4 regions of the Methylobacterium carpenticola genome follow, and region 1 is predicted to be linked to each of the others. Evidence: predicted binding sites of a transcription regulator. Region 1 holds the regulator's gene; each other region holds the start of a gene.
What was found. Region 1 encodes LexA, which represses DNA repair genes until DNA is damaged. Its sites were predicted from a motif close to TGTTCNNNNTGTGTTCNG; they were not measured.
Positions count from the first base shown of each region.

Region 2: a site for LexA is predicted at 4,439-4,456, ahead of ACE101_RS27345 (trna delta -isopentenylpyrophosphate transferase). Genes of this name have one in related genera too.
Region 3: a site for LexA is predicted at 4,840-4,857, ahead of recA (recombinase RecA). Genes of this name have one in related genera too.
Region 4: a site for LexA is predicted at 3,614-3,631, ahead of dnaE (DNA polymerase III subunit alpha). Genes of this name have one in related genera too.

Region 1 is NZ_JBHZEO010000001.1:6,178,294-6,185,578, reverse strand. It holds gene radC (RadC family protein) at 1-22, opposite strand, end outside; gene map (type I methionyl aminopeptidase) at 36-860, opposite strand; gene ACE101_RS28660 (DUF456 domain-containing protein) at 1,003-1,323, opposite strand; gene ACE101_RS28655 (zinc-finger domain-containing protein) at 1,499-1,756, shown strand; gene ACE101_RS28650 (FAD-dependent monooxygenase) at 1,779-2,993, shown strand; tRNA gene ACE101_RS28645 (tRNA-Leu) at 3,028-3,113, shown strand; gene ACE101_RS28640 (hypothetical protein) at 3,322-3,681, shown strand; gene lexA (transcriptional repressor LexA) at 3,877-4,599, shown strand; gene ACE101_RS28630 (HD-GYP domain-containing protein) at 5,160-6,239, shown strand; gene ccoS (cbb3-type cytochrome oxidase assembly protein CcoS) at 6,283-6,420, opposite strand; gene ACE101_RS28620 (heavy metal translocating P-type ATPase) at 6,417-7,285, opposite strand, start outside.
Region 2 is NZ_JBHZEO010000001.1:5,906,590-5,913,874, reverse strand. It holds gene ACE101_RS27370 (iron-sulfur cluster assembly scaffold protein) at 1-430, shown strand, start outside; gene yidD (membrane protein insertion efficiency factor YidD) at 454-813, shown strand; gene thrS (threonine--tRNA ligase) at 1,141-3,153, shown strand; gene ACE101_RS27355 (alkylphosphonate utilization protein) at 3,202-3,498, opposite strand; gene ACE101_RS27350 (hypothetical protein) at 3,681-4,358, opposite strand; gene ACE101_RS27345 (trna delta -isopentenylpyrophosphate transferase) at 4,709-5,428, shown strand; gene ACE101_RS27340 (response regulator) at 5,822-6,247, shown strand; gene ACE101_RS27335 (NepR family anti-sigma factor) at 6,607-6,816, shown strand; gene ACE101_RS27330 (alpha/beta hydrolase) at 6,985-7,285, shown strand, end outside.
Region 3 is NZ_JBHZEO010000001.1:4,745,885-4,753,169, forward strand. It holds gene ACE101_RS22025 (DUF3100 domain-containing protein) at 1-272, shown strand, start outside; gene ACE101_RS22030 (NupC/NupG family nucleoside CNT transporter) at 304-1,554, opposite strand; gene ACE101_RS22035 (caspase family protein) at 1,795-4,719, shown strand; gene recA (recombinase RecA) at 4,916-6,007, shown strand; gene ACE101_RS22045 (MAPEG family protein) at 6,077-6,493, opposite strand; gene alaS (alanine--tRNA ligase) at 6,734-7,285, shown strand, end outside.
Region 4 is NZ_JBHZEO010000001.1:6,029,278-6,036,562, forward strand. It holds gene ACE101_RS27920 (L,D-transpeptidase) at 1-230, shown strand, start outside; gene ACE101_RS27925 (NUDIX domain-containing protein) at 294-812, opposite strand; gene ACE101_RS27930 (sulfurtransferase TusA family protein) at 1,023-1,271, opposite strand; gene ACE101_RS27935 (hypothetical protein) at 1,332-1,748, opposite strand; gene ACE101_RS27940 (glutamate--cysteine ligase) at 2,027-3,394, opposite strand; gene dnaE (DNA polymerase III subunit alpha) at 3,891-7,285, shown strand, end outside.

The DNA.
Region 1 (7,285 bases):
GGCGCGCCCGGCCGCGGCTCATCGGCCTTGCCCGCTCAGGCGGGCAGGCGCGGCATGTCGAGGCCCTTGGGCGAGAGCGTGAAGATCTCGACACCCGTCTCCGTCACCGCCACGGTGTGCTCGAACTGGGCCGAGAGCGAGCGGTCGCGGGTCACCGCGGTCCAGCCGTCCGAGAGCACCTTCACGTGCGGGCGGCCGAGATTGATCATCGGCTCGACCGTGAAGAACTGCCCCGGACGCAGCACGACGTTGTAGCTCGGCTCCACGTAGTGGAGGATGGTCGGCGCGTCGTGGTAGACGCGGCCGAGCCCGTGGCCGCAGAAATCGCGGACCACCGAGCAGCGTTCCGCCTCCGCGAAGGTCTGGATCGCCGCGCCGATGTCGTTCGTGGTCGCCCCCGGCTTGATGGCGGCGATGCCGCGCATCATCGCTTCGTGGGTGATCTCGCACAGGCGCGAGGCCTTGCGGGCGACCTCGCCCACATAGGCCATGCGGCTCGAATCCCCGTGCCAGCCATCCACGATCAGGCAGATGTCGAGGTTGACGATGTCGCCCTCGCGCAGCGGCTTGTCGTTCGGGATGCCGTGGCAGACGACGTGGTTGATCGAGGTGCAGATCGACTTCGGGTAGCCGCGGTAGAACAGGGAGGCCGGATAGGCCCCGTGATCCATCGCGAAGGTGTAGGCGAGCTTGTCCAGCGCCTCGGTGGTGACGCCCGGCTCCACGGCCTCCATCAGGAGGTCGAGCGCCTCGGCGGTGAGGCGCCCGGCCTTGCGCATCGCCTCGAAGGCCTCCGGACCGTGAACCGGCGGTTCCTGACGGCGTCCGTCCTGGGCCGTCCTCTGCTCGTCACGACTCATGGAACCGGTTCCGGCTTGACTGGCGCGTGGGGTTGCGGATGTGACAGCGGGTTTAGGCGCTTCCGGCCCGGAAGCCAAGCGCGCTTCCGAGCGAGCCGGCGTTCCGGGGGAGCTGGACTGCGCCCATAGCGCCGCTTTTCCGTCAGCGCGGATTGACCCAGGCGGGGCTCGTCGCGGGGCTCGTCCGCTGCGCGACCCGGGCCGCGGGCGCGGGCCGTGCGGCCGTGATGCGGACCGCCCGGCGGCGGGCGTGGCGGCGGCGCGGCTTCGTGGACTCGCCCCAGGCGGCACCGACCAGGCCGCCCACCACCGCCCCGACCGGCCCGGCCACCACCGCTCCGGCGACGACCCCGGCCCCGGCGCCGAGGGCGGTGTTGCTCTGTGCGGACGCCGCCTGCGGCAGGACGAGCGCGGCGGCGAGCGCCATGCCGGCCAAGGCGGTGCCCGTGATCCCGATCCTCATCGAAAACCCCTGATCCCGTTCGTTCATCTGCGGTGTCTCGCGGGCCTCGTGGCGGCCGATTTCGGCCAAAGCGGGACGATGCGCGCCGGCAGGGCGACGACCGGCCCCCTAGGCGCCCCGTCCGCGAGGGGGTAGAGGGGGCGCGAGAGAGCCAAGCTCCAGCAGGATCCCCGCGATGGCAGACAAGGCGGTACCCCACTTCCACAACCAGGACGGCGTGCGCGTCATCCATGTGGGCTCCAAGGAGTTCATGTGCATCGGGGCGCTGCCGCCCTTCGACCATCCGCACGTGTTCCTCGACATGGGCGCGGAGAGCGAGATCATCTGCCAGTACTGCTCCACGCTGTACCGCTACCGCTCCGACCTGAAGCCCGGCACCGCCGACCCGGCCGCCTCCGTGTGGGACGACCGCGCCCGTCTAGCTGCCGAATAAGGTCTTGCCGCCGAACAAGGCCTTGCCGCCGAACAGGCCCGTCCCCGACCGGCCGGGCCTGCGGGTCGCGATCGCCGGGGCGGGCATCGGCGGCCTCACCGCGGCGCTCGCCCTCGCCGCGCGCGGCCACACGGTGACGCTCGCCGAGCGGCGCACGGCCTTCAGCGAGGTCGGCGCCGGCCTGCAGCTCTCGCCCAATGCGAGCCGGATCCTCACCGATCTCGGCCTCGGGCCGTCCCTGCGCCGGGTGGCGACTGAGCCGTCCGGCGTACGCATCCGCGCGCTCGCGAGCGGCCGGCAGATCGGCGAGGTGGCGCTCGGTGCGGCCATGCGCGAGCGCTTCGGCGCACCCTACCTCGTGATCCATCGCGCCGACCTGCAGACGATCCTCCTCGACGCGGTGCGCAGCCGGCCGGGCATCCGGCTCCTGGTCGGGCGCAGCGCCGCCGGCTTCGCCGAGACCCGGGAGGGCGCGAGCCTGACGGTGACGAGCGAGAGCGGACGCATCGAGACGCTCTCCGCCGACCTCGTCGTGGCGGCGGACGGGATCCGCTCGGCCCTGCGGGCGCATCTCGACCGCCGCCGGCTGATGCCGGTCGGGGAGGCGGCGTGGCGTGCCACCCTGCCGCGCGATCGCGCCCCGGCCGCCCTCCAGGGGGATGAGACCGGCCTCTGGCTCGGGCGCGGCCGGCACGTGGTGCATTACCCGGTCGCTGGCGGCGAGCGCATCAACCTCGTGGCCGTGCTGCCCCAGGCGGAGGAGGAGCCGGACTGGAGCGCTCCCGGCGATCCGGCGCGCCTGCGCGCCGCCTTCGCGGACGCGGCGGCCCCGCTCGCCGAACTCCTGCGCGTGCCGGATACGTGGCTGGTCTGGACCCTGGCGGACCGCCGGGTCGCCGCCCCGATGGCGCGCGGGCGCCTCGCTCTCCTGGGCGACGCCGCCCATCCGGTGATGCCGTATCTCGCGCAGGGGGCGGCGCTCGCGATCGAGGACGCGGCGGTGCTGGCGGCCTGCCTGTCGGATGGGGCCGTACCGGCCGCGCTCGCCGCCTACACGGCCGCGCGCGCGCCGCGCGCCCGGGCGATCCAATCGCAGGCGCGCCGCAACGGGCGGATCTACCACGCGGGCGGCGTGATGGCGGCGGGACGGGATCTCGTGATGGGCCGGCTCGGCCCCGCCCGGATGACCGAGCGCTACGCGTGGCTCTACGGCTGGCAGCCGGTTTCCGACGCTTGATCTTCCGCCCGTCGTCGGGGTAACCCGGGGCGGCGCGGACGTGGCGGAATCGGTAGACGCACGAGACTTAAAATCTTGCGACCTCTGGTCGTGCGGGTTCGAGTCCCGCCGTCCGCACCAGCCGTTCCGGGGGTGGCTGACCCGCGAGGGCCGGCAGCGGCACGAGCAAAACCGCCGGTTACACAAAGAGATGGCCAACGACACGGCTTGCGTAGCTCCGAGCCGGGTGCCGTGCTAGGCTCGGTGACGGGAGAGATCCGAGACCAGCCGGGGTGGCGTGATGGATGTCGGCGCACTTCTCGCAGATGTCCGCCGCTGGATCGTCGCCATGGAGATGCGGTCGGCGGCCCAGGCCGCCCGGGTGACCGCCCTGAATCGCGCCGGCGCGGATGCGACGGAGGCCGAACGCCAGCTCTGGCTGTCGATCGACGCGTTGACGGTGCTGCGCGTCGAGCTGTGGGCGCTCCAGGGCGCTCAGGGCGCCGCCGCACCTGCACGGGCCACCGACGAGGATCGCGAGTTGCTCAGCCAGGCGGTCGCGGACGCGGAGGCGCGCCGCGCCATGCGCGACCTGGCGCTGGGCTTCGACGCCGAGGAGGATCTGCGCCTGCTGCGGAACCTCGACGAGGAACTCGTCGCCCTCGTCCGCGCCCGGATCCGGCTTCAGGACCTTCAAGCCGAGTCCTGACCGGCCCGCAAGGGGCGCATATCCGGCTCGCTGCCGTTCGACCGGAGGTCACGGCAGCGAGGCTTGGCAGGCTCCGGATCGAAGAACTCCCACCGCTCCGGCCCGGTACACCCGCTTGCGGAACACTTGAGGAACGCCTAACATGTTCGCGATTTGTTTCGTATCGCGCACCGGCGCAGGCGATGAGAATATCCCATGCTCACCCGTAAGCAGTTGGACCTGCTCCGCTTCATCCAGCAGCGGATGCGCGAGACCGGCGTCCCGCCGTCCTTCGACGAGATGAAGGACGCCCTCGACCTCAAGTCCAAATCCGGCATCCACCGGCTGATCACCGCCCTGGAGGAGCGCGGCTTCCTGCGGCGCCTGCCGAACCGGGCCCGCGCCATCGAGGTGATCCGCATCCCGGATGCGGTGGCGGCCCAGTCGGCCGAGGTGGTGCGCTTCACGCCGAGCGTGGTGGAGGGCGGCCGGGCCGGCGCGCCTGCGGCCAAGCCCGCTCCGATCACAGCCTCGTTCGTGCCCGACGATGGCGGGCGCTCGGTGAGCATCCCGGTGATGGGGCGGATCGCCGCCGGTACGCCGATCTCGGCGATCCAGAGCCAGAGCCGCGTGGTGGCGATGTCGCCGGACTTCCTGGCCGGCGGCGAGCATTACGCGCTCGAGGTGCGCGGCGATTCGATGGTTGAGGCCGGGATCCTCGACGGGGATCTCGTGGTCATCCGCCGTCAGGACACCGCGAATACCGGCGACATCGTGGTGGCCCTGATCGACGACGAGGAGGCCACCCTCAAGCGCCTGCGCCGCCGCGGCTCCTCCATCGCCCTTGAGGCGGCGAACCCGGCCTACGAGACCCGGGTGCTCGGTCCGGACCGCGTCCGCATCCAGGGCCGCCTCGTCAGCCTCATCCGCAAGTACTGAGCGCGCCCCGGGCCTGCGGCCGCCCTCCAGATCGCGACCTCCGGCGATCCGGGCGCTCGAAGTGCAGGGTCGCGTGAGCGGACCTCCTCGAGCAGCCCGGACAAGGGCCGAAGCCGGCTCCGCGGGCATCCCGGCCGGCGAGATCCCGACGCACCCGGACCTGCTCGCCCGCGTTCAAAGCCGTCGATCCGGTCATGGATGAATGCATTGACGTTGAGAGATTCCGCTCGCGGTGAGCAATCCCGTGATCAAGGATACTCAACGGCATCGGCACATCGGGAAACACCGCCGCAAGCGAGCGGTATGGGAGCCGCCACGCGTTGAACCTGGCCGGCGATGAGGCCACGCCATGGCTCGGCAGACATTGCTCGGGCCGATGATGCGATGGTGGCGCAGACGGTCTTACGAGGACTGCGCGGCGACGGCGCTGTTTCAACAGTTTCAGGCAGTCGACCGCATTTCCCAAACGGAATGTTTAACCCGTCTGATGAAGACTCCGATCGCGAGCGGTGAGAGGCTTGGTGCTGCGCCCGCGTCGGAAGGACCAGCCGGGATACGCCATGCGGGACGAGTTCATCCTGCTGATCACCGACAGAGCGAGCGAGATCAGCGATCTCGCGGCCGCCTTCGCGCGTCTTCTGCCCTGCATCGCGCTGCTCCCGGGCGAGGGCCTGCCGCTGGGTCGGTGCCGGGCGGTCGTCCTCGACCTCGCCCCCGGCAACCCGTCAGCCATGGCGGGAATCCTGTCGGCCGTGACCGGCATGCGCGCCCGCGGCACGCCGTGCCTCTGCCTCGCCCGGGATCTCCGGCCGCATTCCATCGCGCAGGCCCAGGCCCTCGGGGCGAGCCAGGTGCTCCCTGCCTCCACCCCGATCGCCGACCTCGTGACGGCCCTGCTCACGCTCCTGCGGATCGACGCGATGGCTCGCGCGGCCGAGCCGCTCCGGGCGGTCCGTGACCAGGCGGTGGAAGCCAAGGCCCGCGTCACGCGCATCTTTCGGGCCGCCACGGAGGGCGAAGCGCTGAGCCAGGACGACGTCGAGACCGGGACGCGGATCATCCTCGACGCCATGGCCGATAGCGGGATCCGGGTGTGGCTCGATACGATCTGGGCTCACGAGATCGGGGTCTACCAGCACTCCCTCGGCGTCGCCGGGTATGCCTGCGCCTTCGCCGTCCAGCTCGGCTTCCGGCGCCGCGATCAGGAGCGGCTGGTGCGGGCCGCGCTTCTCCACGACATCGGCAAGGCCCGCATCCCCCGGGCCATCCTCAACAAGCCGGCGGCGCTCTCCGGCGAGGAGATGGCCGTGATGAGGGCGCATCCGGCAATCGGCGCGGAGCTGCTGGCCGATCAGGGCGGCTTCGATCCCGAGATCCTCGACGTGGTGCGGCATCATCACGAGATGCTCGACGGCTCCGGCTACCCGGATGGGCTGCGCGGGGCGCAGATCAGCGACATCGTCCGACTCGCGACGATCTGCGACATCTACTCGGCGCTTACCGAGCGGCGGCCCTACCGGGCGCCGATGGCGGCCGCCGAAGCCTGGGCGGTGATGGAGCGGATGGGCCCGAAGCTCGACAGGCCGCTCCTCGCGGCCTTCCGCCCGATCGCCGCGAGCCTCGCGGCGGACGACCTCTGAGCGGCATCGTCGGCAGCCGGGAAGCGCCCGGCGAGGAAGGGCCTCAATCGTCGGCGAGCATCCGGTGCTCGGCGCCGTCGATGTCCTCGTACTGGCCGTTCCGCAGGGCCCAGAGGAAGGCGCAGAGCCCCATCCCGCCGAGGAGGAGGGCGAGCGGGATCATCAGGACGAGGACGTTCATCGGCGTGCGGCCTCCGGCAGGGCCGGCGCGCGGCGGGCCCGCAGGGCATTGAGCGTGACCACGACGGAGGAGCCCGACATGGCGAGCGCGGCGATCAGCGGCGTCAGCAGACCGGCCGCCGCGAGCGGGATCGCCGCCGCGTTGTAGGCCGCCGAGAACCACAGGTTCTGCAGCATCAGCCGCCGGGCCGTGCGGCCGATGCGCAGGGCGGCAAGGACGGGGCTGAGACCGCGGCCGAGGAACAGCGCGTCGGCCGCCGCCTGGCTCACATGCGCCGCCGTGACCGGCGAGACCGAGGCGTGGGCGGCGGCGAGCGCGGGCGCATCGTTGATCCCGTCGCCCACCATCAGCACGCGACGCCCATCGCGCGCCAGCGCCGCGATGCGGGCGATCTTGTCCTGGGGCGTGAGGCCGCCCTGCCACTCGGCGACGTCGAGGGCCCCCGCGACGGCCGCGACCGCCTCGGGCCGGTCGCCGGAGAGGATCAGAACCCGGTAGCGCGCCGCCCGCAGCGCCCGCAGGACGGCGTGGGCGTCGGGACGCAGGGCCTGCCGCACCCGGAAGACCACGGGGGCCGCCTCTCCCACCCGCATGCAGATCGCCGAGGCGCCGTGATCCCGGGCCAGGGCCTCGGCCGCCTCGGTCTCGGCCTCGCAGAAGCGGGGGGAGCCGAGGCGCACGGGCACCCCGTCGATGCGGGCGCGCACGCCGAGCCCCGCCGCCTCCTCCGCATCGGGGCAGGGCAGGGCGTCCGGCACGGCGGCGGCGAGCGCCATGGCCATGGGGTGCCGGCTCGACCGTGCGAGCCGGGCCGCGAGCGCGAGCTGGGCCGGATCGCAATGACCCGCCAGGACCGGCTCGGGCA
Region 2 (7,285 bases), 270 kb from region 1:
GCGCATCCTCGAACTCGCCGCGGACATCCCGCGGCTCGGCCGTCTGGCGGCGCCGGAGGCGAGCGCGAGCAAGCATTCGAAGCTGTGCGGCTCGACCGTCACGGTGGACCTCGCCACGCAGGGCGACACCGTCACGGACTTCGCCCACGACGTGAAGGCCTGTGCGCTGGGTCAGGCCTCCTCCTCGCTGATGGCCCGCCACGTGGTCGGGGCGACCGCCGCGGAGCTGCGGGACCTGCGCGACCAGGTCCGCCGGATGCTCAAGGAGGGCGGGCCGGCTCCCGCGGGCAAGTGGGCGGAGTTCGCCGTGCTGGAGCCCGTGCGCGACTTCAAGGCCCGCCACGCCTCGACGCTCCTGACCTTCGACGCCGTGGTCGACGCCCTCGACCAGATCGCCGCCCGCCGCGCCCCCGCCGAGGCCTCCGCGTGAGCCCGCCACGCCGCGCCGCCCGCATTCCGCGCCGCGCTGCGCATGTGGCGATCCGCGGCTACCAGCTCACCCTGTCGGGCCTCGTCGGCCGCCAGTGCCGGCACTGGCCCTCCTGTTCGGCCTACACGGACGAGGCGATCCAGCGGCACGGCCTCTGGGCCGGCGGCTGGATGGGCGTGGCCCGCATCTGCCGCTGCGGCCCCTTCGGCACCCACGGCATCGACCTCGTGCCCGAGACATTGCCGACGCAGGCGGCGTGGCACCGGCCCTGGGCCTACGGGCGCTGGCGGGGCGTGAACGCGCCGGCCGGGCCGCTGGCGGAGGAGGCTGTGCGGGCTCGAACGTCCGGCTCCGGCAGCCCGACGCGCCGCATGCCGAGGTGACGCGGGGCGCCCTCTCATCCGATTGCCGATTGATGGCTCGGTGACGGCTGAGGCCATCGCGTCGCGATGCGGAAATCGGCTTCGCTCGATCGCCGCGCGGGCTTGTGATCCGTGTTCCGGAAGCAATCGTCCGGACGACGGATCACCGACTCAATAATCTGATTTCAAGACAAAACCTTATTGCATCATATTCAGGCGCCGCTGCAAGCCTCTCTGACGCTGCGTCGCGCAGGCGCCCCTGGCCTTTTCCGGCGGCGCTGCTATGGAGGCGGCCCCATCCCATCCGCTTACCTGCACGGTGCGCAGGAGTGAGCCGCAGGAGCTTTCATGCCGATCCTGACATTCCCCGACGGCGCCACACGCGCCTACGACGACGCGGTCACCGGCCGCGCGGTGGTCGAAGGCATCGCCAAGTCGCTGGCCAAGCGCACGGTCGCGATGGCGCTCGACGGCACCGTCCACGATCTCGACGACCTGATCAGCCGCGACGCGCGCATCGAGTTCCTCGATCGCAGCGATCCGCGCGCCCTCGAACTGATCCGCCACGATTGCGCGCACGTGCTGGCGGAAGCCGTGCAGTCGCTCTGGCCCGAGACCCAGGTCACGATCGGCCCGGTCATCGAGAACGGCTTCTACTACGACTTCTACCGCGAGACCCCGTTCTCGCCGGACGACTTCGCCGCGATCGAGGCGCGGATGCGCGAGATCATCGCGCGGGACGCCCCCTTCACCAAGGAGGTCTGGAAGCGCGACGACGTGCGCGCCCTGTTCGCCGACAAGGGCGAGGCCTTCAAGGTCGAGCTGGTGGACGCGATCCCGGCGGGCGAGGACCTGAAGATCTACCGGCAGGGCGAGTGGTTCGACCTCTGCCGCGGCCCCCACATGACCTCGACGGGCAAGGTCGGCACGGCCTTCAAGCTGATGAAGGTGGCGGGCGCCTATTGGCGCGGCGATTCCACCAAGCCGATGCTGAGCCGCATCTACGGCACGGCCTGGGCCGCCCAGGCCGATCTCGACGCCTACCTGCACCGGCTTGAGGAGGCGGAGCGGCGCGACCATCGCCGCCTCGGCCGGGAGATGGACCTGTTCCACTTCCAGGAGGAGGGGCCGGGCGTCGTCTTCTGGCACCCGAAGGGCTGGACCCTGTTCCAGGAGCTGATCGCCTACATGCGGCGGCGCCTGAAGGCCGATTACCGCGAGGTCAACGCCCCCCAGATCCTCGACAAGGCCCTGTGGGAGACCTCGGGCCACTGGGACTGGTACCGGGAGAACATGTTCGTCACCAAGACCGAGGACGAGCGGGTCTTCGCGATCAAGCCGATGAACTGCCCGGGCCACGTGCAGATCTTCAAGCACGGCCTCAAATCCTACCGCGATCTACCGCTGCGGCTTGCGGAATTCGGCGCGGTGTCGCGCTACGAGCCCTCGGGCGCGCTGCACGGGCTGATGCGCGTGCGCGCCTTCACGCAGGACGATGCCCACGTCTTCTGCACCGAGGACCAGCTCGCCGCCGAGTGCCTGAAGATCAACGACCTGATCCTCTCGACCTACGCGGATTTCGGCTTCGACGAGATCGTCGTGAAGCTCTCGACGCGGCCCGAGAAGCGCGTCGGCTCGGACGCCCTCTGGGACCACGCCGAGGCGGTGATGACCCGCGTCCTCGCCGAGATCGAGGAGCAGTCCGGCGGGCGCATCCGCACGGCGATCAACCCGGGCGAGGGCGCCTTCTACGGCCCCAAATTCGAGTACGTGCTGCGCGATGCCATCGGCCGCGACTGGCAATGCGGCACCACGCAGGTGGACTTCAACCTGCCGGAGCGGTTCGGCGCCTTCTACGTCGATGCCGATGGGCAGAAGAAGACGCCCGTGATGGTCCACCGCGCCATCTGCGGCTCGATGGAGCGCTTCACCGGCATCCTGATCGAGCACTTCGCCGGCCATTTCCCGCTCTGGCTCGCGCCCCTGCAGGTCGTGGTGGCGACGATCACCAGCGACGCCGACCCCTATGCCCGCGACGTGCTGGCGGCGGCGGAGGCGGCGGGTCTGCGCGCCGAGGTCGATCTGCGCAACGAGAAGATCAACTACAAGGTCCGCGAGCACTCGCACGCCAAGGTGCCGGTGATGCTGGTGGTCGGGCGCCGCGAGGGCGAGGAGCGCACGGTCTCGATCCGGCGCCTCGGCAGCCAGCAGACCCGCACGCTGCCCCTCGACCAGGCGCTCGCCGATCTCGTCGCCGAGGCGACCGCCCCGGACCGGCGCCGCCGCGACGCGGTGACCGCGAGCGTGCCGAGCGAGGACGTCGCTCTCGACGCGCAGCACGGCGTGGCGGCGGCCCCCTGACCCCTGAATCCGGCCGCCGCGCATCGGTTGCGGCGGCCGGACCCGGGTTCAGCGCTTGCGCACGAATTCCGTGCGCAGAACGAGCCCCTTGATCGTGTCGTGGCGGCAGTCGATCTCCTCGGGGTTGTCCGTAAGCCGGATCGAGCGGATCACCGTGCCCTGCTTCAGGGTCTGGTTCGCGCCCTTGACCTTCAGGTCCTTGATCAGGGTCACGGAATCGCCGTCCGCGAGGATGTTCCCGGATGCGTCCCGCACCTGAACCGCCGCGGCGGCGGCCGCGAGTTCGCTGGCCGGCCGCCACTCGCCGGTCGCCTCGTCGTACACGTACTCGTCGTCATTCGCCATGTCGGTCTCCGTCGCGCGAACCTGGCACCTTCTCGCGGCCCTAGAGACAGGCGGCAAGAGCCCGGGTCCTCGACATTGCGATATTGTTCGCGCACTCCGCTCCGGACCGGCGGATATCCCGGATTCACCTGATCCGGGCCGTCGACGATCTCACGACAATGCCGCCGCGCTGCGGCGCAGCCTCAGAACCCGAACGGATCCGTGAAGGGCAGGGGCCGCCGACGCACCGGGGTCTCGGGCACGATCGGCCGGGTGATGTCGACGGCGAGCAATCCCTCGACCGCCAGCGCCAGCACCGCCGCGACGCCGTCCGCCGCGTTCTGGACCACCGCCGCGCACTCGACCAGCCGGCCGGTGCCGCTCTCGTCGAGATGGTGCAGGATCCGCACCCGGTCGCCCGCCGAGACGAAGGTGCGCCGGCAGGCCATCACCAGCCGCACCGTCGAGATGCGGGGCTCGGCCCGCAAAGTCGCCGCGCTCTCGATGACGAAGCGCCGGCCGTCCTCCGCCACCACCGGCTCCCCCGCCACGTAGGCGACCCGGAACGGATGGCGCGCGAGATCCGCCTCCGCCACCACGTCGATCAGCAGGCCCGGCTCGTCCGTGCGCGCCTGCTCGAAATCCGCCGCGTGCTCCACCACCTCGCCGCCCATCAGGAGGCGGGCGGGGGCCGGGGCGGCGCGCAGCGATTCCACCGCCGGGTCGAGGGCGGCGATCGCCAGGAAATCGGCCACGAGCGCCATGCGCGGCGCCGCGGGAAGCAGCGCGGGCGCCGCCCGCCGCCCGCCCCGCACCGCGCTGCGGCGGCTGCCCGGACGCTCGAGCAGGGAAGCGGAATCGTGCGGAAGGGGGGCGTTCATGGCCGGTCGGGACTCCGGAGGCACGGACGGGAACGGGCGCCGCTCGCGCGACTTGAAAAGATTTCGTCTGCTCGTCTTACAAGAACGATACGCGAACATCACCGATCCGGTCAACGCCTTCACAGTTCCTGATCCCGAACCTTGGCGGTTATGGTCTTCCGATCGAACCCGGATCGAGCGACGAAGCCGCTGCATAGGAGTCCGCAATGCGATATCGAGACGCGGATCTTCTTGATGAATGCCGGCAAAATCACTCGCTCTTCGAGAGCCGGCATGCTACAAGATCGACCGTGGAATCGGGGGCCTGAAGGGCCGCCGCAAGCCGCCTTCGAGCAGGTGAGATCGATCGCATGAGCGCAACGACCGACAAGCAGATCGCGGAGATCCTCGCGACCTACGGCGAGCCGCTGGCCGGCAATGTCTGGCGGGTGCAGGGAACCGCCGTGATCTACCACAAGGCCCTGGAGCGGATCGCCGCCCAGGCCCGCATCCGCTTCGACGCGCCGGTGATCGTTCGGGCCGAGCGGGACGAGGCCGTGATCCTCGTCACCGGCCACATGCCGGGCCCCGGCGGCGAGCGCGCGGAATGGTCGATCGGCGAGGCGCTGATCGGCGTGAACTACAAGATCGGCGGCCGGCAGCCGGCCTACGTCTACGCCATGGCCGAGAAGCGGGCGAAGGACCGCGTCATCCTCAAGCTGGTGGGCCTGCACGGCCTGCTCTACTCGGAGGACGAGGCCGACGAGTTCAAGGCCTCCCGCCCGGATCTCCAGCCGGCGGCGAAGACGAAGCCCATCCATGTGCCGGACCAGGAGGACGAGGCCGCGGAGGAGCCGGCCGAGGCCGCCAGCGCCGAATCCGGCCTCGCCGGCGAGGCCGATCTGAAGGCGCAGATCGACCGGGCGAAGAGCATCAATGCCGTGACCGACCTGATGCTCTCCCCGGAGACGCAGGCCCGGCTCTCCGCCATGGCTCCCGGCCTGCGCGACGAGGTGCGCGAGCACGCCAAGCAGCGGCTCGTCAGCCTCGGCTGGCCGGCCAAGACCCGCAAGGCGGCAGCGGCGGCCTGAAGCCGGACGCGCGCTCCAATCCGACCCGCAGGAGGAGGGCGGCCCGGCATTCGGGCCGCCCTTCGGTCGTTCGCACCCGTGCGCCCGCGCACGGCGCCAGGTCTGCGATTGGCCGAATCGTGAACGGGAATCCGCACCGGTCGCCTTGGCGTGAGCCCCCGGCCGACGCAAGATGGGTCCAAGGCAGGCGAACGGGCGGACAACACGCTGCGAAACGGGGTTGCGTCGAACGGGAATCGGCTCCGTCCCGGAGCCACGGGATCACGTGCCGGCGCACCCTTGATTCGGCACATCAAGGGCAAGATGATGCGCTGGTGGTCAAGCTTTCGTGAGCCCGCGCGGAGAAGCGTCCCGGGCGATGCAACCAGTGAACTGGACGCCCGTTCCATGCCTATGAGCGATACCGGCGGCGCGAAGCCACAACCCGTGATCCTGGTCGTTGAGGACGAGCCGGAGGAGCGTTTCCTGGCGGCGACGCTGCTGGAGGAGACGGGCTTCCGCGTCATCGAGGCGGACACCGCAGAGAAGGCTCTCGCAATCCTGCGCGAGCGGGGCGGGGAGGTGAACGTCGTGTTCTCCGACGTGCGCACCCCCGGGCCGATCGGGGGGTTCGAGCTCGCGCGGATCATCGGCGTGACCTGGCCGCGCGTGCACGTGCTGCTCACCTCCGGCGACGCGGGCGATCAGCCGAGCGATCTGCGCATGTCCGCCACCTTCATCCCCAAGCCCTGGCGGGCGCTCGACATCCTCACCTTGGTCGAGCAGGCGGCCGGCTATCACGGCGGGCGCTCGCCCGTCGGGGATGCGAGCGCGGGCTGAAACCGGCTCGGACGCACCTGGCGGGTCGCGCCGAGGCGGGACCGGCGCGGCAGGGCCTGCGCGGAACCATTCCCCTCTTTCGATCAGGATCCGATGGAACCGGCCGGCCGCGTACATCATCGCGCGCGGCGGCAGGATGTCCACAGGCAAGATTTCCAGAGGAACGGCGGGCGGGACCGCGCCGAAAGGTTAATTCGCGAAACGACCTGATCGGCCCTCTCGGCGCACGGCTTTACGCAACCCAGTCAATCCGGCCGCGTTGAGACTCGTGATTTGTTGAGACTTGCCGCTGCGAGATCCCGCGCCGGGATCCGCTTCCTTCCCGAAACCGGAGACGGGGCCCCGCCCGACGACGCGCCATGAAGCTGATCCCGAGCAACCATGCGGCCAGTTTCGGCCAGACGCACGCCACGGCGTCGTCGCTGGCGGATGCGCTGCTGCTCGCCAAACTCGGGCACGACCTGCGCACCCTCTACACGGACTTCGTCGACGAGCCCGTCCCCGAGGCCCTGAACCGGCTCGTGGCCCGCCTCGACGCCCTGGACGATGCGGGCCGCGACGGGGCGTGACCGCTGCGTCGCTGGTTGCACCCGCGACTGTACCGCTGGAGTGACAGAATCGCACCACCGTTGCCGCGGGGTCGATGACGTCTTGAGATTGCGTGCGATCTGGTGTCGGGTGGGTTCCGTCGACGGTCCGGTCCTCCGCCGGCAGCGTCCCGCCAGCCTCCCGGTCCCATGCGCCCCACGCTCCGCACCCTCCATGCCCTCCTGCTGACCCTCGGCCTCGCTGCCGGGGCAGGCGAGGCCGGCGCCGCGACGCCCCCCGCCCAGCCGAAGGACGGGCCGGGCGGCGCGGCCTACGCGGCGCAGAGCGTCGTCAAGCGGGCGCTCGGGCGCGCGGGTGCCGTGACCTTCGCGTTCTACGGCAACGGCGCCGCCCCCGCGGCGGGCCGCCCGGTCGTGGTGTTCCTGCACGCCTGGGGCGCCACCAACCCGCAATCCTACGGCTCCTGGATCGAGCACCTCGCGCGCGAGG
Region 3 (7,285 bases), 1.4 Mb from region 1:
TGCCCGCCGTGGTCTGGACCTCGCTCATCGGCATGGCGCTCACCTATCCGGGCCTGCCCTTCGCCGCCGAGGTCGCGGCCCTCACGGGCAAGATCAACTTCCTCGCCCTGGCGACGCCGATCCTCGCCTTCGCGGGCCTGTCGATCGCCAAGGACGTGCCGGCCTTCCGGCAGCTCGGCTGGCGCATCGTGGTGGTGTCGTTCATGGCCAATGCCGGCACCTTCCTGGGCGCCACCCTGATCGCCCAGTTCTGGATGCATCCGCCGGTGTGACGAGACGGGCGCGGGGCACCGCTCCGCGCCCTCAGGTCCCGATGAACAGGCCCGCGATGGCCGCGCTCGTGAAGTTCGACAGGCTGCCGGCCAGGATCGCCCGCAGGCCGTAGGCCGCGACCTCCGAGCGGCGCTCGGGCACGAGGCTGCCGAAGCTCGCGAGCTGGATCGCGATCGAGGCGAGGTTCGCGAAGCCGCAGAGCGCGAAGCACAGGATCGCGGTGGTGCGGGGCCCGAGTTCCCCGCTCTTCAGCACCGGCGAGAGATTGGCGTAGGCCAGGAACTCGTTGAAGGCGATCTTCTGGCCGATGGCGGTCCCGACCATGCCGGCCTGCTCCCAGGGCACGCCGAGGATCCAGGCGAGCGGGCTCAGGGCCACCCCGAGGATGCCGTCGATCGAGGCGCCCGGCAGACCGGCGAGGCCGCCGATCCAGCCGACGAGGCCGTTCGCCAGCGCGATGAGGCCCACGAAGGCGATCAGCATCGCGCCCACCGCCACCGCCACGGCGAGCCCCTTCTGGGTGCCCTCCGCCGCCGCCTCGATGACGTTGACCGCCCGGCGCTCGCCGAACTCGGCCCGCATGGTCTTGACCCGGCTCGGCTCCGTCGCCGGGACCAGGATCTTGGCGTAGAGGAGGCCGCCGGGGATCGCCATCACCGAGGCGGCGAGGAGGTAGTCCATCGGCACGCCGAGCGCCGCGTAGCCGGCCAGGATCGAGCCCGCCGTGGAGGCCGCCCCGCTCGACATCACGGCGAACAGCTCGGATCCGGTCAGGAGCGGCAGGAAGGGGCGCAACGCCACCGCGATCTCGCTCTGGCCGATGGCGATGGTGATCACGGCGGAGAAGGTCTCGATCCGCGAGGTCCCGATGAGGCGCCGCAGCCCCGCCCCGATCCCGCGGGCGAGCGCCTGCATGATCCCGAAGTGATAGAGCACGCCGATCAGCGCCGAGACGTAGACGATCTGCGGCAGCACCCGGAAGGCGAGCACGAAGCCGCCATTGCCGAACATCTCGAACATCTTCGGCTCGACGAGGCCGCCGAACAGGAAGGCCGCCCCGCGATCGCCATAGGCCAGCACCGCGCCCACCGCCTCGGCGGCGACGGTGAGGACGCGCCGCCCGAGGGGCACGAACAGGATCAGGGCCCCGAGCGCGATCTGGATCGTCAGCGCCGAGAGCACCACCCGCGGGCGGATCGCCCGCCGGTTCGTGGAGAACAGCACCGCGACGCCGATCAGGACGGCGAGGCTGAGCGCGCAGTGAAGGATTCTGTCGGCCATCCGGGATCCTGTATCCGCCCCCGCAGGGATTTCGGAACCGTGGTTTGCGGCTCGCCGTCGAGACCCTGCTCCGAAGCGAGGAGCGCAGCCGGCAAGGCCTCGGCCGACGCGGCCCCGCTCGAGGACAGCAAGGGCGATGCCGCTGACGCAGCATCCCGGCCGGTTCATTCAGGCGGAGTTCACCCAGCGCCGCCCGTATTGCACCGGTATGCATCCCGCTACAGCAGGGAGAGGACTCCGATGGCGCAGGCCGCACGGATCATCGCGCTGATGCTGGCCGCGCTCGCGGCCCTGCTGCCGGCTCCGGCCGGCGCGGCTCCAGCCGAGACCCGGATCGCCCTGGTGATCGGCAACGGCGCCTACGAGGCCGGCGCGCTGCCCACCGCCGCCAACGATGCGGGCCTCGTCGCGCAGACCCTGCAGGCGGCGGGGTTCGACGTGGTCGGCGCCCGCGACCTCGACGAGGACGGCCTGCGCCGGGCACTGCGGGACTTCACCGACAAGGCGGCGGCCGCCGGGCCGGACGCGGTCGCCTTCGTCTACATTGCGGGCTACGGCCTGCAACTCGACGGCGAGACCTACGTCGCGCCCGTCGATGCGCGGATCGGCACCGCCTCCGACGTGCCGCTGCGGGCCCTGCGGATCTCGGACTACGCCAAGCGCCTCGCGGCGCTGCCGCTCAAGGCGCGCTTCCTCGTGCTCGACGCCGCCCACAGGGCGCCCTTCCGCCTGACGGGCGATCCGCTCGCGGGCGGGCTTGCCCTCACGGAGGCAGAGCCGGGCTCCCTCGTGGCCTTCAACGCCGCACCCGGCACCATCGGCCCGGAGGAGCAGGGCCCCTACGGCGCCTATGCGCGCGCCCTCGTCGAGATGATGCGCGAGGGCGGCCTGACACCGAACGACCTGTTCGAGCGGGTCCGCCTGCGGGTGAGCGAGACCACGGGCGGAGCCGAGATGCCCTGGCACAGCGCCCATATCGACGCGCCCTTCGTGTTCTTCGAGCGGGCGCCGGACGCGCCCCCGCTCGCGGCCCAGGTGGCGGCGATGGACAGCCGGAAGCCCGTCGGCGAACTCGGCCCCCGGACGGCCTTCGCGCGCTGCGTCGCCCGCGACACCCTTGCCGGCTACGAGGAATTCCTCGGGGCCTATCCGCGGGATCCCCTCGCCAAGCGCGTGCGGGCCATCGTCGCGGCCCGGCGCGAGGCGCTGATCTGGCGTCGCTCGCGCCTCGCCGACACGCCGGACGCCTACTGGTCCTATCTCGACCGCTATCCGCGCGGCCCCCACGGCTTCGACGCGCGCCGCCGCCTGCGGCAGCTCGCGGCCGCCGCCGAGCCGCCGCCGCACTTCGCCGCCCTCGCCTACGACGTGCCGCCGCCCCCGCCCGAGGAGGTGGTCTATGTCGAGCGGCCCGTCCTCGTTCTCGACGACCCGGATTACGATCTGCCCCCTCCCCCGCCGCCGGTCTATCTGCCGCCGCGACCGGCCTACATCGTCGATCTGCCGCCGCCGCCGCCCGTGGTGGAGGAATACGCCCTGCCGACGCCCGCCTTCGTGCCCGTCCCGGCCTATGTCCGGCCGCCCCAGGCGGTCGCGGCGCCGCCCGGCAACGTGATCTACGAGCACATGCACGACACCACGGTGATCGAGCAGATCAACGCCGCCAACGCGGCGCCGGCCCGCGGCGGAATCTCCGGCACCACGATCGCGGCCGGCGTGGCGGGCGCGGCGCTCGGCGCCGTCGCCGCCCGCGTGGCGCTGCCGCCCTCGCTGTCCCGGAAGGCCGCCCTGCGCCCGAGCCTGCCGTCCGCTCCCGGCAGCCAAGCACCCGCTCCGGGCGGCCAAGCCGTCCCCCCGACCGGTCAGCCGGCATCCGGCTTTTCCGGACAGCCGAACCCCGGCGTCCCGGGCCAGCCGGGCCCGGCCGCCCAGCCCGCCGGGCGCCCGGTCGGCCTCACCGGTCAGCCCCTGCCGAGCCAGTCCCCACCCGGCCAGCCCGGCGCACCGGCTCCGCAGGCGGCCCGGCCGCCGGGAGCCCCGCTGCCGGGATTCGCGCCGGCCGCGCCGCAGGGAGGACGCCCGGCCGCCCCCGCCGCGGCACCGGGCCAGCCGGCCGGCCAGGCGGGCCCGGGAGGACCGCCCGCGGCGCAGCAGGCCGGGCGACCGAACGCCCCGGAGCAAGCCCTGCCGGCTCCGAACCCGCCGGCCCAGCCGGCCGCCGGACAGGCTCCACCCGCTCAGCAAGCCGGGCGTCCGGCGCCGACGCCGGCCCCGACGCCGCAGGCGGCACGGCCGAACGCCCCGGGCCAAGCGCTGCCGGTGCCGAATCCGCCGGCCCAGCCGGCAACGCGGCCGAACCCGGCCGCCATCGCGCCGGCCCCGGTCCCGGGTCAACCTGCCCGGCAGGCCGGGCATCCGGCCCCGACAGCGCCGGCCGCCTCGCCACAGGCGGCGCGGCCGAACACTCCGGGACAGCCCCTGCCCGCGCCGACTCCGCAAGCGCCGCATCCGAACCCGCCCGCGGCCGCTCCGGCGCAAGCGTCGCCGCCTCAGCAGGCGGGACACCCCTCTCCGTCGGCGTCGCCCGCCGCGGTGCCCAGCCAAACCGCCGCGCCCGCCAGGCCCGGGCAGCCGATCCCCGCACCGGCTCCGCAAGCCGGACGCCCGGCCCAGCCCGGCCCCGCAGCCCTGCGTCCCGCTACGCCCCTCGCCCTGGCGCCCCGCGCCCAGGACGACGCCACCCGTCGGCAGCAGATGATGCAGGAGCAGGCCCAGCGGGCGGCGGCTCAGCGCCAGCAGGAGGCCGCCCGCCAGCAACAGGCAGCCCAGGCGGCACGCCAACAGCAGCAGATGATGCAGCAACAGGCCGCTCAGCAGGCCGCGGCCCGCCAGCAGGCAGCCGCCCAGGCCGCCCGGCAGCAGCAGATGCAGCAACAGATGATGATGCAGCGCCAGCAGCAGGCCCAACAGGCGGCCGCCGCGGCCCAACGCCAGCAGCAGGCCGCCCAGCAGGCCGCGGCCCGCCAGCAGGCAGCCGCTCAGGCGGCACGGCAGCAGCAGATGATGCAGCAGCGCCCGCAGCCGGCGGCGCCCCATCCGGGACCGGGAGCGCAGCCCGGAGCCGGGCGGTCCTGCGGCCATCCGGGCCAGCCGCCCTGCCGCTGAGCGCGAGCGGGGCCGGATCGCAGTCCCGGTCCCGCCCCTCCCGGGCCGCTCACGCCCCGCAGGTCACCTGCGCCAAACCGCCCATCGTGCCGAAGTTCTCCCCAGCCACCCTTGCCGAATGAGAACAAAACAAGTACATGCAGAGGACCGCGCGCATTGAGAATCCCTCCGACCCCGTGCCATAAGGACCGTTCAGATGGCTCAGTCCTCGCTGCGACTGGTGGAAAACCCGACCATGGATAAAGACAAGTCGAAGGCGATCGATGCCGCGCTCGCCCAGATCGAGCGCGCCTTCGGCAAGGGCTCGATCATGCGCCTGGGCAAGGGCGACAAGGTGCAGGAGGTCGAGACCATTTCCACCGGCTCGCTGGGGCTCGACATCGCGCTCGGCGTCGGCGGCCTGCCGCGCGGGCGGGTGATCGAGATCTACGGCCCGGAATCCTCGGGCAAGACGACGCTCGCGCTGCACACGATCGCCGAGGCCCAGAAGAAGGGCGGCGTCTGCGCCTTCGTGGATGCCGAGCACGCGCTCGATCCGGTCTATGCCCGCAAGCTCGGGGTGAACCTCGACGACCTGCTGATCTCGCAGCCCGATACCGGCGAGCAGGCCCTGGAGATCACCGACACGCTGGTGCGCTCGGGCGCCATCGACGTGCTGGTGGTCGATTCGGTGGCCGCGCTGACGCCGCGCGCCGAGATCGAGGGCGAGATGGGCGACCAGCAGCCGGGCCTCCAGGCCCGCCTGATGAGCCAGGCCCTGCGCAAGCTCACGGGCTCGATCTCGCGCTCGAACTGCATGGTGATCTTCATCAACCAGATCCGGATGAAGATCGGCGTGATGTACGGGAGCCCCGAGACCACAACGGGCGGCAACGCGCTGAAGTTCTACGCCTCGGTCCGCCTCGACATCCGCCGCGTCTCGACCCTGAAGGACCGCGACGAGCCGATCGGCAACAGCGTCCGGGTCAAGGTCGTCAAGAACAAGGTGGCGCCGCCCTTCAAGCAGGTCGAGTTCGACATCATGTTCGGCGAGGGCGTGTCGAAGGTCGGCGAGCTGATCGACCTCGGCGTGAAGGCCGGCATCGTCGAGAAGTCGGGAGCGTGGTTCTCCTACGACAGCCAGCGCCTCGGCCAGGGCCGCGAGAACTCCAAGGGCTTCCTGCGCGACAATCCCGACATCGCCAACCGCATCGAGATGGCGATCCGCCAGAACATGGGCCTCGTCGCCGACAAGATCCTCGAGAACGCGGTTCCGACCGCCGATGATCTGGACGAGGGCGACGCCTGATCCGCGCGCGATCGACAGCGTCCGAGGCCCGCCGCGAGACATCGCGGCGGGCCTCGTCGTGCCGGGGGTTCAGCGCACGAAGGGGCCGATCTTGGTGAACAGCCCCACGAACACGAAGGCGATCCCGACCATCGCCACGCCCCAGATCAGCGTGCGGATCATCGGGATGCCGAAGCCGTAGACCGGCAGGTAGACGAGCCGCGCCCAGAAGTAGAGATGAGACCCCAGCACCACCGCCGTGTTGTGCCGGCCGATCGCCGCCGCCGCGAGCACCAGGGTGGCGAAGAGCGGGAAGGTCTCGAAGAAGTTCTTCGAGGCCCGCTCCAGCCGGCCCGCCGCCCCGGTGACCGGCGTCTGCGTCTCCCGGTTGCCCGCCGCCCAGGTCAGGCCGCCCCGCTGCGTCAGCCCGGCGGCGGAAGCCGCCACGATGTGTGCGAAGCCGAGCAGCACCGCATAGGCGAGGAGGCGGATCTCGATCGGCATCATGGGCGAATCTCCAGCAGGCCCGGCGGCTTGGCCGTCCCTTGGCCGCCCGATCCGACATAGCGGAGGCCGCCGCCTCGACACGGGGGGGCCGCGTGACTAAGACAGCGGGCGCGAGCCCTTCCGTGCTCCTCACGCAACCTCCGTCGCCGGCTCCGCTCCGGGCGCGGGCGGGCGTTCCGTGAGCGGCACTCCGGGCCGAGCCCTTCTCGCCCGTCACCCAACCGCACGAGTCTTCACCCGATGAGCGGCGTCAACGAGATCCGGTCGACCTTCCTCGACTACTTCGCCAAGCACGGCCACGACATCGTGGCGTCCTCGCCGCTGGTCCCGCGCAACGACCCGACCCTGATGTTCACGAACGCCGGCATGGTGCAGTTCAAGAACGTCTTCACCGGCGTGGAGAAGCGGCCCTACCAGCGCGCGGTCACGGCGCAGAAATGCGTGCGCGCCGGCGGCAAGCACAACGACCTCGACAACGTCGGCTACACGGCGCGCCACCACACCTTCTTCGAGATGCTCGGCAATTTCTCGTTCGGCGACTATTTCAAGCCGCTGGCGATCGAGTTGGCCTGGAACCTCGTGACGAAGGAGTTCGGGATCGACAAGGAGCGCCTGCTGGTCACGGTCTACGCGGACGACGAGGACGCGGCGGCCCTGTGGCGCAAGATCGCGGGCTTCTCCGACGACCGCATCATCCGCATCGGCACCTCCGACAACTTCTGGCAGATGGGCGATACCGGCCCCTGCGGGCCGTGCTCGGAGATCTTCATCGACCAGGGCCCGGAGCTGTGG
Region 4 (7,285 bases), 150 kb from region 1:
TGATCCGCCGCCGTCCCGACCTGCCGCGCTACATGAAGGGCGGCCCGGAGAATCCCCTCGGCGCCCGCGCCATGTATCTCGGCGGCACCCTCTATCGCATCCACGGCTCCAACGAGCCGGAGACCATCGGCACCGCCGTGTCGTCCGGCTGCATCCGCATGACGAACGACGACGTCATCGACCTCTACAGCCGCGCCAAGGTCGGCGCGAAGGTGATCGTGCAGCGCTGAGCCGCGCGATCGTCGCATCGCATCGAAGGCCGGCGGGGACGCCGGCCTTCGTCGTTTCCGGGGTCAGGCCGCCGGCCCGAACAGGTCCGGGCGGCGCAGGCGCAGGGTCTGGACGAGGAACAGGGTCTTGAGGTCGCGCAGGCCGCCCTCCTCCGCCAGCGCCGCGAGGTCGGCGAGCGGCATCTCGACCACCACGATGTTCTCCTGCTCGGACGCGAGCCCGCCCCCCTCGCCCGTGCGGTCGCTGCCGCGGTAGGGGGCGAGGTAGAGGTCCATCAGCTCGGTCGAGACGCCCGGCATCGAGAAGGCCCGGGTGACCGGCTCCAGGGCGGTGAGCCGCACGCCCGTCTCCTCGAAGGCCTCCCGGCGGGCACAGGCCGCCGGGTCGTCCTCGTCGAGGCAGCCCGCCGGCGCCTCGAGGATATCCACGCTGCCGTCGACGATGCAGGGGGGCGCCCGGAACTGGCGCACCAGCAGGGCGGTGCGGCGCTCGGGATCGTAGGGGAGGACCGTGACCGCGCGGCCATGATCCTCCACCTCCCGGGTGATCGTGCTGCCATCGGGCAGCTGCACCTCGGCCATGACGTAGCGGCCCCAGCCCTCGTAGAGGGGGCGCGTTCCGGTGATGCGGGGACGGCTCACGGGCGGGCTCCGGCGTGACGGGTCGGGGCGAAGCAGCGGGTCATGGCATGTCTCGCGAGGGAGAGGGTTGGACGGTCGGCGCGGGCGCCGCCATGCGGCGCAGGCCGATGCAATACGGGGGCCCGGCGCAGGGAACCAAGCCCATTCGCGTCAGGCGCGCTCGCCGCGGCGGATCTCGAAGACGAGGATGCCGTCCTCGGACCGTTGCGCGTCGAGTCGGTCTCCGGTCTCGTGCAGGAGGTGCGGGATGTCGATGGCCGCGAGCGGATCCGTGCAGCGGACGACGAGGCGGCCTCCGGGGGCGAGGCGGCGCAGGGCCTTGCGGGTGTGCAGGACCGGCAGCGGGCATTTGAGCCCGCGCAGGTCGAGGTCGTCGGGGTCGCTCACGCGGGGGATCATCCATGCGAAACGGCCCGGCGCAGGGTGCGCCGGGCCGCCGGTCGAGCCGGGAAGCCGGACTCAGTAGCCGTAATAGCCGTAGCCGTAGGCGGGATAGCCGTAAGCCGGGTAGCCGTAGGCGGGATAGCCGTAGCTGTAGCCGTAGGCCGGGGCGCCGTAATAGCCGTAGGACGGGGCCGCGCTCGCCGCGATGGCGCCGCCGATCAGGCCGAGCGCCGCGCCGGCCGCCAGCGCGCCGCCGACGTTCCGGCGATAGCCGTAGCCGCGATAGCCGTAGCCGCCGCGATAGCCGTAGCCCCGGTAGCCGCCGCCGTAATAGGCGCCACGCCACCGCACCTGGTCCACGGCCGCCGGCGCACCGGCCACCGCCGCCGCGCTCGCGGCCGGGAGGGGCGCCGCCTGCGCCGAGCCGACCACGCCTGCGCCGAGAGCCACGGCGGCCGTGCCGGCCAGGGCGAGGGACTTCATGCGGAACATGATCATTCTCCTGGTAGGGGTCTCGGGCCTGGCGGCTCTCGCGACCCGTTCGGGCTTAAGAACGGTCAGGGACAGATCTCGTTCCCGGGTCATCGACCCGTCATGGGCATCTCCCGCAGGTCTCGCCGGACTTGCCGCCGGCGCGCCCTGTAGAGGTCTGCGTCATTCTGACCATAGGAGCCCGAACGTCGCAGGAGAACTGTGCGGAAACGCACCACAAGGGCCAGCTTGACGGTTTCGCTGGGGACAACGCCCGGGATCCGGCCGCGATGCCCGGCTCAGAAGGTGCAGGCGCCGAAGGCCGGATCGACCGAGCCGTTCCATGGCCCCTCGTAGAGGGCGAGCAGGTCCTCCGCCCGGGTCCGGCTCGCCGCGATGGCGTGGAGCGGGGCGAGGTGGAGCGTCTCGTCCCTCCCCTGCCCGTCGCGGCGGGCCCGCGCCTTGAGGCCGGCCTCCGCGAGGCCGAGCGCGTCGCGGGCGACCTCGCGCACGCTGCGTCCGCCGATCTCGGCCGCGAGCCCGAGGCGCGGCACCTCCGCCCGCAAAGCCTCGCGGGCGGCGGCGTCCCAGCCGTCGATCAGGTCGAGGGCGCCGTCGAGGGCCGCGTCGTCGTAGAGGAGCCCGACCCAGAAGGCCGCCTGGGCGGCGATCATGCCCGGATCGCCGACATCGGCCCCGCGCATCTCCAGGAAGCGCTTCAGGCGCACCTCCGGAAAGGCGGTCGAGGCGTGGTTCGCCCAGTCGGAGCGGGTCGCGCGCTCGCCCGGCAGGGCGGCGAGCCGCCCCTCCATCAGGTCGCGGAAGGAGGCGCCGCTGACGTCGTGGTAGGTCTCGCCCCGCTTCACGAAATACATCGGCATGTCGAGGAGCCAGTCCGCATAGGCCTCGTAGCCGAAGCCGGGCTCGAAGGCCCGCGGCAGCATGCCGGTGCGGTCGGGATCGGTGTGGCGCCAGATCTCGGAGCGCCGCGACAGGAACCCGTTCGGCCGCCCGTCGGTGAAGGGGGAGTTGGCGAACAGGGCGGTGGCGACCGGCTGCAGGGCGAGGCCGACGCGCATCTTGCGCACCATATCGGCCTCCGAGGCGAAATCGAGGTTCACCTGCACGGTGGCGGTGCGCAGCATCATGTCGAGGCCGAGGGTTCCGACCTTCGGCATGTAGGCCTGCATGATGCGGTAGCGGCTCTTCGGCATCACGGGCGTCTCGCCCCGCGTCCATTTCGGGCTCATGCCGAGGGTGAGGAAGCCGATGCCGAGCGGGTCGGCGGCCGCGCGCGCCGCGTCGAGGTGCTGGGCGAGTTCGAGGCTGGTCGCGTGCACGTCGGGCAGCGGCGCGCCGGAGAGCTCGAACTGGCCGCCGGGCTCGATGGAGATCGCGCCGCCGCCCTCGGCCGCCGCGAGCCCGATCACCCGCCCCGCATCGATGATCGGTTCCCAGCCGGTCGCCCGCTGCACGCCGTCGAGGAGCGCGCCGATGCCTCGCTCGCCCTCGTAGGGCACGGGCGCGAGGTCGGCGCGGTAGAACGGCACCTTCTCGTGCTCGGTGCCGATGAGGAAGGCGTCCTTCGGCTTCTCGCCTTGCGCGAACCACTCGATCAGTGCGTCCCGCGTGGTGAGCGGGGTCGCGTCGGACTCGTCGCGCGCCATGCGCCACCTCGTCGTCGGTTGTTCTCTGGATCCGGCGGGCGAAGGGCGCGGGGCCCGCGCCGCTCCACCGAAACGGTCGCGCTTAGATAGGCCGCCGCTCCCGGCGCCGCAACGCAGCGTCCGATGCGGCCGCTTCAGTTCCGATCGCGCGCGATCGATCGCCGGTTGTTCACCGATCGTTTACCGCAGGACCGGATCGCCGTGCAGCCCCCTTTGACTGCGAACGGAAAGCGAACAAACATGGTCCCGACAGCGAACGAAGGCTGCTCCCATGATCCTACGCAAAGTCCTCCTCGGAGTCACGGAGATCGCCGCGATGGGGCTTCTGGCCGGCGCGGTGGCCTTCTGGGCCGTGGCGCTGGCGCCACTGCATTGAGCGCTCGTGCGAAGAGCCTGTGAATCCCGCCCCGGTGTGGCGTGACTCCGGCAAGCGCTGCTGCAAACGTTCGCGGCCCGGCCGGGCGTCTCTCCGGCCGTGCGAGACGGAGAACGGCGCGTGCGGGTGCTCAAGGACGTCGGTTTCGTTCACCTCCACACCCACTCCTCCTACTCGCTGCTGGAGGGGGCGCTGAAGATCGGCGACCTCGTCAAGGCGGCGACGGCCGACCGGCAGCCGGCGCTCGCGCTCACCGACACCAACAACCTGTTCGGCGCCCTCGAATTCTCCGAGAAGGCGGCGGGCAGTGGCATCCAGCCGATCGCCGGCATCCAGCTCTCGGTGCAGTTCGAGGTGCCGGAGCCGGGCCAGCGCGGCGGGCCGCCGCCCCTGCCGAACCTCGTGCTGCTCGCGCGTGACGAGACCGGCTACGGCCACCTCCTGAAGCTCGCGAGCCTCGCCTATTTCGACGGGCCCCTCGGCGAATCGCCCCGGGTGCCGGTGGAGGCCCTGAAGGACTGCGCCCCGGGCCTGATCGCGCTCACCGGCGGCTTCACCGGCCCGCTCGATTCGTGCCTGCGGGCGGCGCGGCCGGAGCACGCCGCCTCGCGCCTCGCGCGGCTCGTGGAGGCCTTCGGCGAGGATCACCTCTACGTGGAGATCCAGCGCCACGGCCTGCCCGACGAGCGGGCGGTGGAGGCGGAGCTGATCGCGCTCGCCGACCGGCACGGGCTGCCCCTCGTCGCCACCAACGAGCCGTTCTTCGCCAAGCCGGAGGATTACGAGGCGCACGACGCGCTGCTCGCCATCGCCGAGGGGCGCATCGTCTCGGACGAGAAGCGCCGCCGGCTGACGCCGCGCCACGCCTTCAAGACCCGCGCGAGCATGGCCGAGCTGTTCCGCGACCTGCCGGACGCCCTCGCGGCGACGGTCGAGATCGCGATGCGCTGCGCCTACCGGGTGCGCACCCGCAAGCCGATCCTGCCGAGCTTCGGCCTGCCGGCCGGGAGCGCCCCCGCCGAGGCCGCCGAGTTTCTCGACGAGGCGGGCGAGCTGAAGCGCCAAGCGGAGGCCGGGCTGGAGCGCCGCCTCGCCCAGGCGGGCCCCGCCGAGGGGCTCACCGAGCAGCATTACCGGGACCGTCTCGCCTACGAGATCGGCATCATCACCAAGATGAAATTCCCGGGCTACTTCCTGATCGTCTCGGACTTCATCAAGTGGGCCAAGGCGAACGACATTCCGGTCGGGCCGGGCCGCGGCTCGGGCGCGGGTTCGCTGGTGGCGTGGTCGCTCCTCATCACCGACCTCGATCCGCTCCGCTTCGGCCTGCTGTTCGAGCGCTTCCTCAACCCCGAGCGCGTCTCGATGCCGGATTTCGACATCGATTTCTGCGTGGTCGGGCGCGAGCGCGTCATCGAGTACGTGCAGAGCCGCTACGGCGAGCGGCAGGTGGCGCAGATCATCACCTTCGGCACCCTGCTCGCCCGCGGCGTGCTGCGCGACGTCGGCCGCGTGCTGGAGATGCCCTACGGGCAGGTCGACAAGCTCACCAAGCTCGTCCCGCAGAACCCGGCCAACCCCGTCACCCTGGCCCAGGCGATCGAGGGCGAGCCGCGGCTCCAGAGCGCCATGGAGGAGGAGCCGGTGGTCGCCCGGCTGATGGAGATCGCCAAGAAGCTGGAGGGGCTGCACCGGCACGCCTCCACCCACGCGGCGGGCGTGGTGATCGGCGACCGGCCCCTCGAGGAGCTGGTGCCGCTCTACCGAGACCCGAAGACGGGCATGCGCGTCACCCAGTTCAACATGAAGTGGGTGGAGCAGGCCGGCCTCGTGAAGTTCGACTTCCTGGGCCTCAAGACCCTGACGGTGCTGCGCGGCGCCACCGACCTGCTCAAGCAGCGCGGGATCGAGATCGACCTCGCCGCCGTGCCCATCGACGACGCGCGCACCTACGAGCGCTTGCGCAAGGGCGAGGTGGTGGGCGTGTTCCAGGTGGAATCGGCGGGCATGCGCAAGGCGCTCGTCGAGATGTGCGCCGACCGCTTCGAGGATCTGATCGCCCTCGTCGCCCTCTACCGGCCGGGCCCGATGGCCAACATCCCGGTCTATTGCGAGCGCAAGCTCGGGCGCGATGCCGGCAACGAGGCCGCGTGGTACCCCCACACCAAGCTGGAGCCGATCCTGGCCGAGACCTTCGGCATCATCGTCTACCAGGAGCAGGTGATGGAGGTGGCCAAGGTGCTCGCCGGCTACTCGCTGGGCGACGCCGACCTCCTGCGCCGCGCCATGGGCAAGAAGATCAAGGCGGAGATGGACGCCCAGCGCGACCGTTTCCTCAAGGGCGCGATGGAGCGCGGCCTCGACAAGGCCAAGGCCAACGAGATCTTCGACCTGCTCGCCAAGTTCGCCGATTACGGCTTCAACAAGTCGCACGCGGCGGCCTACGCGCTGATCACCTATCAGACCGCCTACCTGAAGGCGAACTACCCCGTCGAGTTCCTGGCGGCCTCGATGTCCCAGGACCTCGACGACACCGACAAGCTCGCCGAGCTGCGCCAGGACGCGCAGCGCCTCGACATCAAGGTCGAGCCGCCCTCGGTGAACCGCTCCGGCGTCACCTTCGAGGTGCATGACGGCACGATCCGCTACGCGCTCGCGGCCATCAAGGGTGTGGGGCGCTCGGCCGTGGAGGCGATCGTCCAGGCGCGCGGCGACCGGCCGTTCCGGGACCTCGGCGATTTCGCCCGCCGCCTCAACCCGCGCCTCGTCAACAAGCGCACGCTGGAGAGCCTGGTCGGCGCCGGCGCCCTCGACGAGATCGAGCCCGACCGGGCCCGGGCCTTCGCGGCGGTCGAGCCGATGATGCGCCTCGCCCAGGGAGCGATCGAGGCCGAGTCGGTGGGCATGACCGACATGTTCGGCGGCGTCGCCGCCGCGGATGTGGCCCTGCGCATCCCCGCCTACGATCCCTGGCCGGCGGCCGACCGGTTGAAGAAGGAGTACGAGGCGGTCGGCTTCTTCCTGTCGGGCCATCCCCTCGACGAGTACGGCGACCTGCTCAGGAAGCTCCGCGTCCAGACCTGGGTGGAGTTCTGCCGCTCGGTGCGGGCGGGCAACAGCGTGGGGCGCGTCGCCGCCACCGTGCTCGACCGCTCGGAGCGGCGCACCAAGACCGGCAACAAGATCGGCATCGTCAACCTCTCGGACCAGACCGGCCATTTCGAGGCGATCGTGTTCTCGGAAGGGCTGCAACAGTACCGCGAACTCCTCGAGCCCGGCCGGGCCCTGGCCCTGCAGCTCCAGGCGAGCGCCGAGGGCGAGGACGTGCGCGCCCGCATCCAGACCTGCGAACCCCTCGACCAGGCGGTCGCCCGCCATCAGAAGGGCATGCGGATCTACCTGCGCGACGAGCGCCCCATCGCCAGCGTGCAGCAGCGCCTGACCGTGCGCGGCGAGGGCGAGGTCTCGCTGATCCTCATCCTCGACGGCGGCGAGCGCGAGGTCGAGGTGCGGTT